Regions from separate parts of the Tardiphaga sp. OK245 genome, predicted to be linked through region 2. Evidence: predicted binding sites of a transcription regulator. Region 2 holds the regulator's gene; each other region holds the start of a gene.
The links. The regulator PhoB, encoded in region 2, activates phosphate uptake and scavenging genes when phosphate is short. The targets are predictions, from matches to a motif close to TGTCATNNANCTGTCAT.

Region 1 (3,342 bases), on a different contig from region 2:
GAAGCGATGACGGCTGCGCTAGCGGCCGGGCGGCGCAAGATGGACTGGCTCGGCGTCGCCATGCTCGGTTGCATCACGGCGCTCGGCGGTGGTTCGGTGCGCGACATGCTGCTCGGGCACTATCCGCTGTGGTGGGTGAAGAGCCCGTATCTGCTGCTGCTGACCGGCGGTGCGGCGCTGCTGACCATCGGGCTTGCGCGCGTGGTGCATCGCTTCCACGCGCTGTTTCTGGTGCTCGATGCCATCGGTCTCGTGGTCTTCACCATCATGGGCTGCAACATCGCGCTTGCCATGGATCAGCCGCTGCTGATTGTCGTGGTGGCCGGGATGATCACTGGCTGCGTCGGCGGCGTGCTCCGCGACGTGCTGTGCAACGACGTGCCGCTGCTGTTTCGCGCCGAACTCTATGCCAGCGTCTCGATCGTCACGGGGCTTCTCTATATCGGCGGGATCAAATACGGATTCAGTCCCGATCTGGTGACGTTGGTTGCCGCTGTGACCGGTTTGGTATTCCGCCTGCTGGCAATCCGGCTGAAGCTGGAAATGCCGAAATTCATCTATGACAGCGACGCCAAATAGCGTGCGGCGTCAGCGCAGCCCCATGCAGCTCGCATAGAACGTCGTCGTGGCCGGCCAGTCGGAAAACACACCGCGCACGCCGACGTCTCTCGCCAGCACGTCCAGCACCGTCAGCGTGTCGCCGTCGCGGTCGATGGCGGGTTTGACCGAGCGATGGAAGAAAACGCCGCCGTTTGCGAGCGGCCCGTCGCGCTCGAGCGACCAGGTGATCAGATCGAGCCCGGCGTCGCGCGCTGCCTTGGCATAAGGGGAGGGCACGATCTTGTTGGTGCCATCAAGCGTCAGCAGCATGTAGATCGGCGGCGCGAGAATCTTGACGCGGGCAGCCTTGAGTTCGGCCATAGACGGTTTCCACGTTTCCGCGCGCATGTGATCGAAACCCGGTGTTTCATAGCGGCCGTCGAGATAGACCGCCTGCGCGCCGAATTCCGGCGCGGTGCGGATCCAGAACGTGATGTCGTTGAGATCGAAGCTCTGGGCAAATACGTCGCCAGGCGGAATGCCGGCGGCACGATATTCGTCGAGCATCTGGGTCGCGTATTTCTCCTGGCTGTAATCGCCGTCGAACGGCATCGGCACTTCCGGCGCCTTCAGCTCCGGCGTGAATTTGGCGCCGAGGCTCTTGATCAGCGCGATGCTTTCCGCGTGGGTCATCAGCGTGCCCGAGCTGGCATAGAGGTCGGTGCGCCAGCGCGGCGTGCCGTTCTGATAATCAGCAACGGTCGTGGCAGAGGTGTTGGCGGCATCCATCTTCGCCGTCAGCGTCCTGAACTCCGCCAGCGTGATGTCGCTGGTACAGCATTTCGCCGACGCCTTCTTGCCGGTGGCGGGATCGGCAGGGCTGAAGGGTTGCGTGCACTTCGCTGCAAGCGATGGCACCGACAGGATGTTCGTTGTCGTATGCAGGTCGCATTGCGAATGCCGGCAGACCAACTGGCGGTCCTTCGTAAAGGTCACGTCGCATTCGATCACGCCGGCGCCCATGCGCGCCGCAGCGAGATAGGACTCCCGTGTATGCTCGGGAAATTGCAGCGGCGCGCCGCGATGGGCGATGGAGAAATCGCTCTTGCGAAACGGCCCGGTGCAGGTGCTCAGCTTTGCCTTCAGCGGGCCGTCTTTCATCTTGTCGACGAGATAGAACGGCCGCGGGCCGAGCTGCGGCTCGGGCAGGGGAATGGTTTCGGCGCGGCCGGCCGTCAGCGATGAGAGGCCGAAGAGCCCGACCAGAATGAGACGACGCAAAGCGCGCGACATGACGATCCCCAGAATAGCGAAGTGCCATTCTGTCATCTTCGTGTGACGGCCGTAACCGCCGCGTGGGCAACAAAAAACCCCGCCAGTGGCGGGGTCTTCGTCGTCAGGATTGTGCAGCGATCACCAGCGGCGGATGCAGCGGCCGTAGGGATTGCGGAAGAAGCCGGGAGGGCAGTAACCCGGGCCGCGCGGCGGCGGACCACGGAACATCGGACGGCAACCGCCATAGGGACCACGGGCATAGCCGGGGCCACAGCCTTGAGCGACCTGGATTACGCCAGCCGTCTCGGCTGCGCTGAGCGGTGCCAGGGGCATTGCATTGGCGGCACCAAGGCCTCCGACGCTGACGGCGAACAGAGCCGCAGCAAAGATCGTCTTCATTCGTGTTCTCCCTCGATGGCGCCGCGATGCGGCGCAGAGAATAATGATGGCATCGCATCACCCGCTGCAGAAACTCTTACGGGGCAAGAAAATTGCTGGGGATCAACGCTGCACAGCACGATTAAGCCGATTCGATCTGAATACAGCATGAATGTTTCGGGATATCCGCGTAGCAGGGCGCGGCAGTTGCTACTTCGCCGCGAGAAATCCCAGCATCAATTCGTTGAATTTCGCCGGTGCATCGAGAAACACGATATGGCCCGCGTCCGGCAGCACCTCGGCCTTCGCGTTCGGCATCTTCGCTGCCAGCGCTTTCGCGAGATCGGCGTTCTGCCCCATCTTCGGCCGCAATGCTTCCGGCGCATTCGGCTTGCCCGGTGCGTTATGATCGTCGGCGCCCATGATGAACAGGGTCGGCAGGGCGATCAGCGGAATTTCGTGGACCACGGGTTCGCGATAGATCATCTGCGCCGAACTGACGAAGGCGCGCAGCCAGCGCGGATATTCCGGCGACCCCTTGATGTTGAAACGCGCGTCGATGAAGGGCGTTACCTGGTCGGGCTGCATCTTCAGCGAATAGTTCACCTCGAGCTGTTTGCGGTAACCTTCCGCCGTCAGCTTGTCTTCGTTCTCCAAGATCTTCTCAGTCGGCGTCGGTGGCACATAGAGCCGATAGTCTTCCAGTCCGATCGGCGCCGCGAGCAGCAGGTGATCGATGCGATCGGGATAAGCGCGCGCGATACGGACGCTCAACATGCCGCCCAGCGAATGCGCGACGATGTCGAATTTCGCGATCCCGAGGTGATCCATCAGCGCAACAGTGTTGCGGGCAAGGTTGTCGAAATGCAGATCGCCTGATGGCTTCGATGATTTGCCGAAGCCGATCTGGTCGGGGACCACGACGCGGTAACCTGCCTCGTTCAACGTGCCGATCACCGGCGCCCAGTAGCTCGATGGAAAATTGCGGCCGTGCAATAGCACCACGGTTCGGCCGTTGGGCTTGGTCGATGGCACGTCCATATAGGCCATGCGCAGCTGCTCGCCGTCATTGACCAGCGGCAGCATGTTGACGGGGTAGGGATAGGGGAAACCTTCGAGGCCGATGCCGTAGGGCTCGCGCGCCGCAGG
Region 2 (3,342 bases):
TCGAGCGGCGTGCCGTAGCCTTCGAGATATTTGGCAGCGCCGGTCGCCGCGAGCGTGCCGAGGGTGCGGCCATGGAACGCGCCTTCAAAGGTGATGATGCGCGTGCGCTCGGGATGGCCCTTGGAGAAATGATAGTGCCGGGTCACCTTGATCGCGCATTCCATCGCTTCCGCACCCGAATTGGCGAAGAACACGAAATCCGCAAAGCTCTGTTCGCACAGCCGGGCGGCGAGACGCTCGCCGTCCGGGCTCTTGAACAGGTTCGACATATGCCAGAGCTTGGTGGCCTGCTCCTGCAATGCGGCGACCATATGTGGGTGCGCATGGCCCAGCGCGTTCACGGCAACGCCGCTGGTGAAGTCGAGATAGCGCTCGCCATCGGTTCCAATCAGCCACGCGCCTTCACCGCGCTCGAAAGCGACATCCGCACGCGCGAAAACAGGCAGCAAGTGAGCCTGAGAGAGGGGCGAAGACGTTGCGTTGCTGGTCATAACCGATCCGATCGAAAAGACTGCGGCCGCGTCGATGACAACTGTGCGAAATCGAACAACGGACCCTAGAAACGAAACGTGCCGCCCTTCTCGGGCGGCACGTGGGCATTATTCTATGTGTGCTGTGAAGACTGTCAACCGCGCACTGCGGCTTTCGAGTCACACGGAGTCGCAGAAAAAGCCGATTTTGCAGCTTTATTTGCAGAAGCATGTGGACGCGGCATGCCCGACTCTTGCGCGCGAGTCACGGCATATTGTAGCTTTTGCCTCGTCGGATACGACATCTCGTGCGGCGGTAGATCCTTTTGACACATCCAGTGCGGCGTAACAGCCGGACGCGAAATTCGCGCCCGGTGAGCGCTAAAGGATTCTGACCGCAGGGATTTTTGAAGTCTCAACTCGCAGCGCTGCCCGGTCAGGCCGGCGCTCACGAAGGGAAAACGGCGATGACGGTAATGACATGGACCGACGATCGCGTCGAACAGTTGAAGAAACTCTGGGAAGGCGGCCTTTCCGCCAGCCAGATCGCTGCGGAACTCGGTAACGTGACCCGCAACGCCGTGATCGGCAAGGTGCACCGCCTTGGCCTGTCCGGCCGTGCCAAGAGCCCCTCCTCGGCAGCTCCGCGGCAGCGCAAGGCGCGCCCGGCACAGCAGATGGTGCGCGTCGCCCGCCCGATGGCCCGTGGCAACACAGCATTGGCCCATAACTACGAGATCGAGGCCGAGCCCGACCCGATCGCCTATGACAACATCGTGCCGATCAGCCAGCGCCTGTCGCTGGTCGAACTCAACGAAGCCACCTGCCATTGGCCAATCGGCGATCCGTCGAGCGCGGACTTCTACTTCTGCGGTGGCAAGGCCCTGGCCGGCGCCCCCTATTGCGCACATCACTCGCGCATCGCCTATCAGCCGGCCAGCGACCGCCGCCGCGCGGTGCCGAAGCCGACGCGCTGAGCTGGAAAGCATCTAAACCAAATGAAAATGCCCGGCGATGAGCCGGGCATTTTTTGTTTGGGGGCTTCTAACCTCGCCCCGCTTGCGGGGAAGAAGGAAGATACCTACTCCGCCGCCTTGTCGAACCGGTCGTCCAGCGCGTAGCCGGCGCCGCGCACGGTGCGGATCGGATCTGGCTCACCGGCGGGGTTGAGCAGCTTGCGCAGGCGGCCGATATGCACGTCGACGGTGCGCTCGTCGATATAGATGTCGCGGCCCCAGACGCTGTCGAGCAACTGTTCGCGGCTGAACACGCGGCCCGGATGTTCCAGGAAGAACTCCAGCAGGCGATATTCGGTCGGACCGAGATCGATCGGACGGCTTGAGCGCACGACGCGGCGCTTGTCACGGTCAAGTTCGATGTCGCCAAACGCCAAAACGGTAGCGAGACGCTCGGGAGCTGCACGACGCAGCAGGCCCTTCACGCGGGCCAGGAGCTCCGGCACGGAGAACGGCTTGACGATGTAGTCGTCGGCACCAGTGGCGAGACCGCGAACGCGCTCGCTCTCTTCGCCACGCGCCGTCAGCATGATGATCGGCAATGCCTTGGTTTCGGGCCGTGCGCGCAAGCGGCGGCACAGTTCGATGCCGGACAGGCCCGGCAGCATCCAGTCGAGCACCACGAGATCCGGCACCCGCTCCTTCAAGCGGGTGTCGGCATCGTCGCCGCGAGCGACGGTTTCAACATCATAGCCTTCGGCGTCGAGGTTGTAGCGAAGCAGCGTCGTTAGCGCCTCTTCATCTTCCACAACCAGAATGCGTGCATTCACAGCCATCTTGATCAATACCCTCAGTGACGTCCGACAAGTTTTTAAATCATGATCCTTGCGGAAGACTGGCTCCCACTTTTCCGGATCATGCTTCAGACCGTCGGCGTATTCGCGAATGTGGTCATGTCGCCCTTCGGGCGCTTGTCGAGGATTTGCTGGCCCTCGATCATGTAGAACACGGTTTCCGCAATATTGGTGGCATGGTCACCGATCCGCTCGATGTTCTTGGCGCAGAACATCAGGTGGATACAGAACGAAATGTTACGCGGGTCTTCCATCATATAGGTCAGGAGTTCGCGGAACAGCGAGGTGCAGATCGCGTCGATTTCCTCGTCGCCCTTCCACACCGTCATCGCGGCGGGCAGATCATGTGCGGCATAGGCGTCGAGCACGGCCTTGACCTGGGTGGTCACGAGGTCGGTCATGTGCTCGAGGCCGCGGATCAGCTTCAGCGGATGGAAGTCGCTGTCGAGTGCATTGACGCGCTTACCGATATTCTTGGAGAGATCGCCGATGCGTTCCAGATCGGTAGCGACGCGCAGCGCGCCGACGATCTCGCGCAAATCGACAGCCATTGGCTGGCGCTTGGCGATGGTCAGCACGGCGCGCTCTTCGATCGTGCGCTGCAACTGGTCGATCTCGGAGTCAGTGGCGACGACGCGCGCACCGAGCGCGACGTCCCGGCGGATCAGCGCGTCGACGGATTCGACGATCTGCCGTTCCGCGAGGCCACCCATCTCGGCAACGAGACGGGTCAGCTCCTGCAGATCGTCGTCGAAAGCCTTGGTGGTGTGTTCAAAAGCCATCTCAAATTCCTCCCGCGAATATGTCGCGTCAGCCGAAGCGGCCGGTGATGTAATCCTGGGTGCGGCGATCGGTCGGCGACGTGAAGATCTTGTTGGTCTGATCGAACTCGATCAACTCGCCGAGATACATGAAGGCTGTGCTGTCGGAGACGCGGGCAGCCTGCTGCATGTTATGGGTCACGATCGCGATCGTGTACTGATCCTTCAACTCGTCGATCAGCTCCTCGATCTTCGCAGTCGAGATCGGATCCAGCGCCGAGCACGGCTCGTCGAACAGGAT
Region 3 (3,342 bases), 540 kb from region 2:
CCGGCCGACTTCAACCAGTACGGCACGCGCCGCGGCAACCACGAAGTGATGATGCGCGGCACCTTTGCCAATATCCGCATCAAGAACTTCATGATGCAGGGTGCTGACGGCAACGTACCGGAAGGCGGCATGACCAAGCACTGGCCCGATGGCGAAGCGATGTCGATCTACGACGCCGCGATGAAGTACCAGGCCGAGCAGGTGCCGCTGGTCGTGTTCGGCGGCGCCGAATACGGCAACGGCTCGTCGCGCGACTGGGCTGCGAAGGGCACCCGTCTGCTCGGCGTTCGCGCCGTGATTACCGAAAGCTTCGAACGTATTCACCGATCCAATCTGGTCGGCATGGGCATTCTGCCGCTAACCTTCGAGAACGGCTCATCGTGGAAGAAGCTCGGCCTCAAGGGCGACGAGAAGGTCACGATCCGCGGCCTGACGGGCGACATCAAGCCGCGCCAGCAGATGGTGGCGGAAATCGTGTCGGCCGATGGCTCACTCCACAAGGAGACGCTGCTCTGCCGCATCGATACGCTGGACGAGCTCGAATATTACCGCAATGGCGGCATCCTGCATTACGTGCTGCGTCAGCTTGCAGCCTGACGCCCATACGTGGTGTGACGTAGTGCCTCACCGCGAAGTGAGTGGCTAGTGAACAGAAGGCGGCCTATGAAGGGCCGCCTTCTGGCGTTTGAGGGCATGAACGTGTTAGCGACACCAATGTGCGACACCGTCTGTTATGTGTCTCACCTCGAGCGTGGCAAAACCTCATGAAATCCTTTGGCGGCATATCGCAGTGGACCGGCGCGCTCAGCGTGTGCGCCGCCATTGCAGCAAGCGGTAGCGCGCTGGCCCAGCCTAGGGCCGTGGTGGAGCTGTTTACCTCGCAAGGTTGCTCGTCCTGCCCGCCTGCAGACAAGATCATCGGCGACCTCGCCAAAGACCCATCCGTGATCGCATTGAGCATGCCGATCGACTACTGGGACTACCTGGGCTGGAAGGACACGCTGGCCGACTCGCGTTTCAGCGCGCGGCAGAAGGCCTATTCACAGATGCGCGGCGATCGCGACGTCTACACGCCGCAAGTCGTCGTCAACGGCGCCACTCAGGTGATCGGCAGCGATGCCGATCGTATCCAGGGCGCGATCAGCGAAACCAAGAAAGGCACCGTGATGACGGTGCCGGTGTCGATGTCGGTTTCCGGCAAACACGTCAACGTGTCCGTTGCCGCATCGAGCAATGCGCCGGATACGGCGCATGGCGAAGTCTGGATCTGTTCCGTGTCGAAGGCAGTGCCGATCACGGTCGGGCGCGGCGAGAATCGCGGCAAGCAACTGACCTACTACAATGTCGTCCGGAACTGGCTGAAGGTCGGTGACTGGACCGGCAACGCCGCCAACTGGACGCTGCCGCTGGAGAACATCTCCAGGGATGGGGTCGATGCCGCCGTCGTTTATGTGCAAGACGGCACGCGCGACAAGCCCGGCGCGATGCGCGGCGCGGCTTATACGTCGCTACAGTAAGTCTTCAGATTGATAACTTCGGTAGCTGCTGCGCTTACGCGTGGCATGCCCGCACCATTGTGAGCCCTCGGCGAAGACTGGATTGCTTCGTCGCTTCGCCTATCGCAATGACGCTTGATGGTCTCGCAAAAGCATCCACCAAAAAGAAAAGGACCAACTTGCGTTGGCCCAGTGGGGATTAACTTCCTGCGCAGGGTCCGATCCCAACGACCGCGGGGGGCTGGGGGCTGAGGAATCCGAGACCGGAAGAACCGGACCCGACGCAGTATCTTCTTGTCGCAATCCAGAAGGGCGCCCGATGGGCCAAAATTTGGCGGCAATAAGATTCACCTGACGTTCCCGTGACGGGAAATTTCTACCATCGGGCCTGCGGATCGGCCCTTGCAGAGGACCGCGGTCGGCGCGATCATGTCGACGATATGACAGGAGGCGCTGCATGAATGTGATTCCGGGAGATACTGAGCCCACCGAGAATCGCGCGGCGACGGGCTCTGCCGCCGCCGCACCCGTCGTCAGCTTCAATCGCCTTGAGCTCAGTCGCATCCTCAACCTGTACGGCCGTATGGTCTCCGACGGCGAGTGGCGCGATTACGCCATCGACTTTCTGCGCGACCGCGCGGTGTTCTCGGTGTTCCGCCGCTCGTCGGAAGTGCCGCTCTATCGCATAGAGAAAGATCCGCGACTGGCGCGCAAGCAGGGCATGTATAGCGTGATTTCGGCCAGCGGCATGATTCTGCGCCGCGGCCAGGAACTCGACCGCGTGCTCCTGGTGATCGATCGCAAGCTGGCGGTGGTGTAATCGATTCGCAGAGCGTCAGGGCAGCGTGCGGGCGCCGTCGCCAAGTGCGAGCTGCATCGAAACGGTATCAAGCCAGCGATCGAACTTGAACCCGACATCGGTATGCACCCCAACCATCTGAAATCCGGCATTGCGATGAACCGCGATGGAGCCAGCATTCGCGCTGTCACCGATCACGGCGACCATCTGGCGGTAGCCGCGGCTCTCGCATTCGGCGATCAACCGCGCGAGAAGTTTGCCGCCAACGCCTCGCCGTTGGGCTTTCGGATCGAGATAAATCGAATTCTCGACGGTAAAGCGATAGGCCGGTCGCGGGCGATGCGCGCTGGCATAGGCATAGCCGACAACCCGGCCTTCCAGCACAGCCGCGAGATACGGATAGCCCCCGCTCACCATCCCCTCGAAACGCCGCGTCATCTCGGCCAAATCCGGCGGGATCAGTTCGAACGTGGCCGTGCCGAACTGCACCGCCTCGGCATAGATCGCGGTGATCGCGGGCAGATCTGCCGCCGTGGCGGGCCTGATTTCAATATCGGACATGGCGCTGAGACTATTTTTGCTCCACCCAAAAGAAAAGCCCCGGCCTTTCGGCCGGGGCTAAGATCTTCTCTATGCTCTGAGCTTATTCGCGCTGTCCGAGCAGCTGCAGCAGCAGCGTGAACAGGTTGATGAAGTTCAAGTAGAGCGACAGGGCACCGGTGATCGCCGCGCGCTCGGCGATATCACCGCCCTGCGAGGCGTAACCGTAGATGTAGTCGTTCTTCAACCGCTGGGTATCGTAGGCAGTGAGGCCCGCGAAGATCAGCACACCGACGACCGACACGATGAACTGCAGCATCGACGAAGCGACGAAGATGTTCACGACGCTCGCGATGATGATGCCGAACAGGCCCATCAGCAGGAACGAGCCCATGCCCGTCATGTCACGCTTGGTAGTGTAGCCGTAAAGGCTCAGCGCACCGAACGAGGCAGCGGTGATGAAGAACACCCGCACGATCGACGTGTGCGTGTACACCAGGAAGATCG
Region 4 (3,342 bases), on a different contig from region 2:
TTCTTTCGACAGATAGGCGACGAAGGGCGCCCAGCGCTCGGTGACGCCCGAGGCGTTTTCTGCCGGGATGATGGCGAAGGTCAGTTCCGGATACTTGGCCTTGTAATCCTGGGCCGAGGCCGAGGTGGCGGCGAAAGCCAGCGCCGCAGCGCTGAGCAGAATGGAGCGACGGTTGATCATGACAGTCCCTGTTTTGATCTGAGGTGAAACGTTTTTCTTGGTAGAAGGCGCGTCTATCGCGGCGATGCCATCGTTACGATGACGTCACCGCGATAATTTCAACGCACTGCAATCACGCGACGGCAGCAACACCGTATTCGGGAACGCGGACAGGCGTCGGCATATGCGCCGATCCCATCACCTCATCGGCTTCGAGATCGTAGAGTTCACGGGCGATATGCTCGGTGAGCGCGGACGGCGCGCCATCGAACACGACGCGGCCGGCGGACATGCCGATCAGGCGATCGCAATAGGTCCGCGCCAGATCGAGCGAATGCAGGTTGCACATCACGGTGATGCCGAAGTGCTTGTTGATCCGCAGCAGTGCATCCATGACGATGCGGGTATTGCGCGGATCCAATGATGCGATCGGCTCGTCCGCAAGTATGATGTCGGGCTGCTGCACGAGGGCGCGGGCAATGGCGACGCGCTGCTGCTGACCGCCGGAAAGCTGGTCGGCGCGTTGCGAGGCGTATTGCGCCATGTCGAACTGCTCCAGCGCCGACATCGCCAGCGCACGGTCGTCCTCGGGCCACATCTGGGTCAGCGAGCGCCACTGCGGCATCTCGGCCAGACGGCCCATCAGCACATTGGTCAGCACGTCGAGACGGCCGACGAGATTGAACTGCTGGAAGATCATCGCCGAGCGCGCGCGCCACTTGCGCAGATCGCGGCCCTTGAGTGCGGTAACATCCACGCCATCAAATACGATACGGCCTTCGGTCGGCTCGCACAGGCGATTGATCATGCGCAGCATGGTCGACTTGCCGGCACCGGAACGACCGATCACGCCGACGAATGCGCCGGGCTTGATCTCGAACGATGCGTTATCGACGGCTGCCTTGGCGCCGAAACGGCACGTCAGCTTATCCACCACCAGCATGAGGCACTCCAATGACAATAGACATCGCCACCGGTAACGCCCGCGTTTAACAATGATGTGACATGTGCCCTGCGCATACGGGTTATCGTCGTTGCGGGAAAAACACGCCCGAATTCATGCTGATGTCACGACACCGTCACGAAACCGACCGAAGAGGTGCCCGCGCGCCAGCGCTCACTCTAATATATCACCCACCGATTCCTCTTCCGTCGCACGAGCGTCACATGGCCGGAAAACAACTCTCGCTCACGCCAGCGGTCGATCCCACCGCGAAACTCGTCGATACCGAGCTCGGCGCCTATACCGAAGTCGGCGCGCGCACGATCCTCAACGAAGTGGCGATGGGCGACTATTCATATGTCGTGAATGACGGCCAGATCACCTACACGACGATCGGCAAGTTCTGCTCGATCGCGGCGATGATCCGGATCAATCCCGGCAATCACCCGATGCACCGGGCGACACAGGCGCACTTCACCTATCGCGCCAGTGCCTACTTCCCCGGCGAAAGCGACGACGCCGACTTCTTTGCCTGGCGACGCGAACATCATTGCACTATCGGCCACGATGTGTGGCTCGGCCATGGCGCCATCGTGCTGCCCGGCCGCAATATCGGCACCGGCGCGGTGATCGCCGCCGGGGCCATCGTGACCAAGGACGTCGCCCCCTATACGATCGTCGCCGGCAATCCGGCGCGGCCGGTGCGGCGACGATTTTCGGAAGCCGTGGAAGACGGGCTGATGGACCTCGCCTGGTGGAACTGGGACCACGAGATGCTACGACAGGCGCTACCGGATTTCCGCAAGCTCCCGGTCGAGGATTTCCTGAGCAAGTATAAAGGCGTCAAGGCGCCCAGGCGGATGGCAGTGACATGACTGGACTTTTCATCGACGGCGGACGCACTTTGCTCGGCCAGGACATCGCCGAGACTTCGCTGCAGATTGGGGATGGCGTGATTGCGGACATCGGATCGGATGCGCCCCATGGCGCGCTCGGCCTCGATGCCTCCGATCTGCTGGTGCTGCCGGGAATCGTCGACCTGCATGGCGACGCCTTCGAGCGGCAGTTGATGCCGCGCCCCGGCGTCGACTTCCCGGTCGATGTCGCCTTGATCGACAGCGATCGGCAGGCCATCGCCAATGGCATCACCACAGTGTTTCACGGCACCACGTGGTCCTGGGAGCCGGGCCTGCGCGGCGCGGAGAACGCCCGCAAGCTGCTGGATGCCATCGAGACGCTGCGGCCGAAGCTCGCCTCCGACACGCGCTTCCATCTGCGGCAGGAAACGTTCAATCTCGACGCCGAAGATGAGATCGTCGGCTGGCTGCAGGCCGGCCGCATCGATCTGCTCGCCTTCAACGATCATATGGACATCGCCGGCATCTCAAAGCCGGCAAAGCGCGCGCGGATGGTCGAACGTACCGGGCTCAGCAGCGATGCCTTCGACCAGCTGGTCGATCGCGTGCTGTCGCGCGCCGATGAGGTGCCTGCCTCGATTGCCCGCCTCGCCAAAGCGGCGAGCGCTGCCGGCGTGCCGACGCTCTCGCATGATGACGCAACGCCTACGATGCGCGATGACTTCCGCAGGCTCGGCGTCAATATCGCCGAATTCCCGATCAACGTGGAAACCGCACAAGCCGCCGCCGATGCCGGCGATTTCATCGTGTTCGGCGCGCCCAATGTGGTGCGCGGCGGCAGCCATACCGGCTGGACCAAGGCGTCCGACATGATCGCCAAGGGCCTCTGCTCGATCCTCGCATCGGACTATTATTATCCCGCGCAATTGCTGGCCGCATTCCGACTGGTCGAGGATCGTATCCTGTCACTGCCGCAGGCCTGGACGCTGATCTCGTCCGCACCGGCCAAGGCTGCCGGGCTCACCGACCGCGGCGAGATCGCGGGCGGGCGCCGCGCTGATTTGCTGCTCGTCGATGACAGCATCGCAATGCGTCCCCGCATCGTCGCCGTGATCGCACAGGGCAAGCTCGTGCATCTCACCGATGCCACGCGCCTGCAGCCGGCGCGTGCCATGCAACGCAAAGCTATTGCCGCGGCGTAACGCGGCTCCTCTCTTACTTGAGCATGATCGTTCCCGAAAACCGGCATCCACTTTTCGGGATCATGCTCTATGGTGCGGCCATGAATGAATTCCCGCGTTACGCGATCTATTACGCCCCCGATGCCGACAGCGCCCTCTCCCGCTTCGGCGCTAAAATCCTCGGCTACGATCCCTTCACCGG

Region 1: a site for PhoB is predicted at 1,864-1,880, ahead of BLW80_RS26625 (glycerophosphodiester phosphodiesterase family protein). Genes of this name have one in related genera too.
Region 3: a site for PhoB is predicted at 1,926-1,942, ahead of BLW80_RS09470 (DUF2794 domain-containing protein). Genes of this name have one in related genera too.
Region 4: a site for PhoB is predicted at 1,226-1,242, ahead of phnC (phosphonate ABC transporter ATP-binding protein). Genes of this name have one in related genera too.

What each region holds. Positions count from the first base shown of each region.
Region 1 is NZ_FNWZ01000006.1:35,978-39,319, forward strand. Features, by position in the region: gene BLW80_RS26620 (trimeric intracellular cation channel family protein) at 1-579, shown strand, start outside; gene BLW80_RS26625 (glycerophosphodiester phosphodiesterase family protein) at 589-1,833, opposite strand; gene BLW80_RS26630 (GCG_CRPN prefix-to-repeats domain-containing protein) at 1,954-2,214, opposite strand; gene BLW80_RS26635 (alpha/beta fold hydrolase) at 2,404-3,342, opposite strand, start outside.
Region 2 is NZ_FNWZ01000002.1:1,135,436-1,138,777, reverse strand. Features, by position in the region: gene BLW80_RS12035 (aspartate aminotransferase family protein) at 1-491, opposite strand, end outside; gene BLW80_RS12030 (GcrA family cell cycle regulator) at 938-1,447, shown strand; gene phoB (phosphate regulon transcriptional regulator PhoB) at 1,552-2,256, opposite strand; gene phoU (phosphate signaling complex protein PhoU) at 2,349-3,062, opposite strand; gene pstB (phosphate ABC transporter ATP-binding protein PstB) at 3,091-3,342, opposite strand, start outside.
Region 3 is NZ_FNWZ01000002.1:592,024-595,365, forward strand. Features, by position in the region: gene acnA (aconitate hydratase AcnA) at 1-597, shown strand, start outside; gene BLW80_RS09465 (DUF1223 domain-containing protein) at 765-1,517, shown strand; gene BLW80_RS09470 (DUF2794 domain-containing protein) at 1,954-2,316, shown strand; gene BLW80_RS09475 (GNAT family N-acetyltransferase) at 2,332-2,856, opposite strand; gene BLW80_RS09480 (Bax inhibitor-1/YccA family protein) at 2,939-3,342, opposite strand, start outside.
Region 4 is NZ_FNWZ01000004.1:431,434-434,775, forward strand. Features, by position in the region: gene phnD (phosphonate ABC transporter substrate-binding protein) at 1-180, opposite strand, end outside; gene phnC (phosphonate ABC transporter ATP-binding protein) at 293-1,102, opposite strand; gene BLW80_RS20670 (LbetaH domain-containing protein) at 1,327-1,977, shown strand; gene BLW80_RS20675 (alpha-D-ribose 1-methylphosphonate 5-triphosphate diphosphatase) at 1,974-3,161, shown strand; gene BLW80_RS20680 (DUF1045 domain-containing protein) at 3,185-3,342, shown strand, end outside.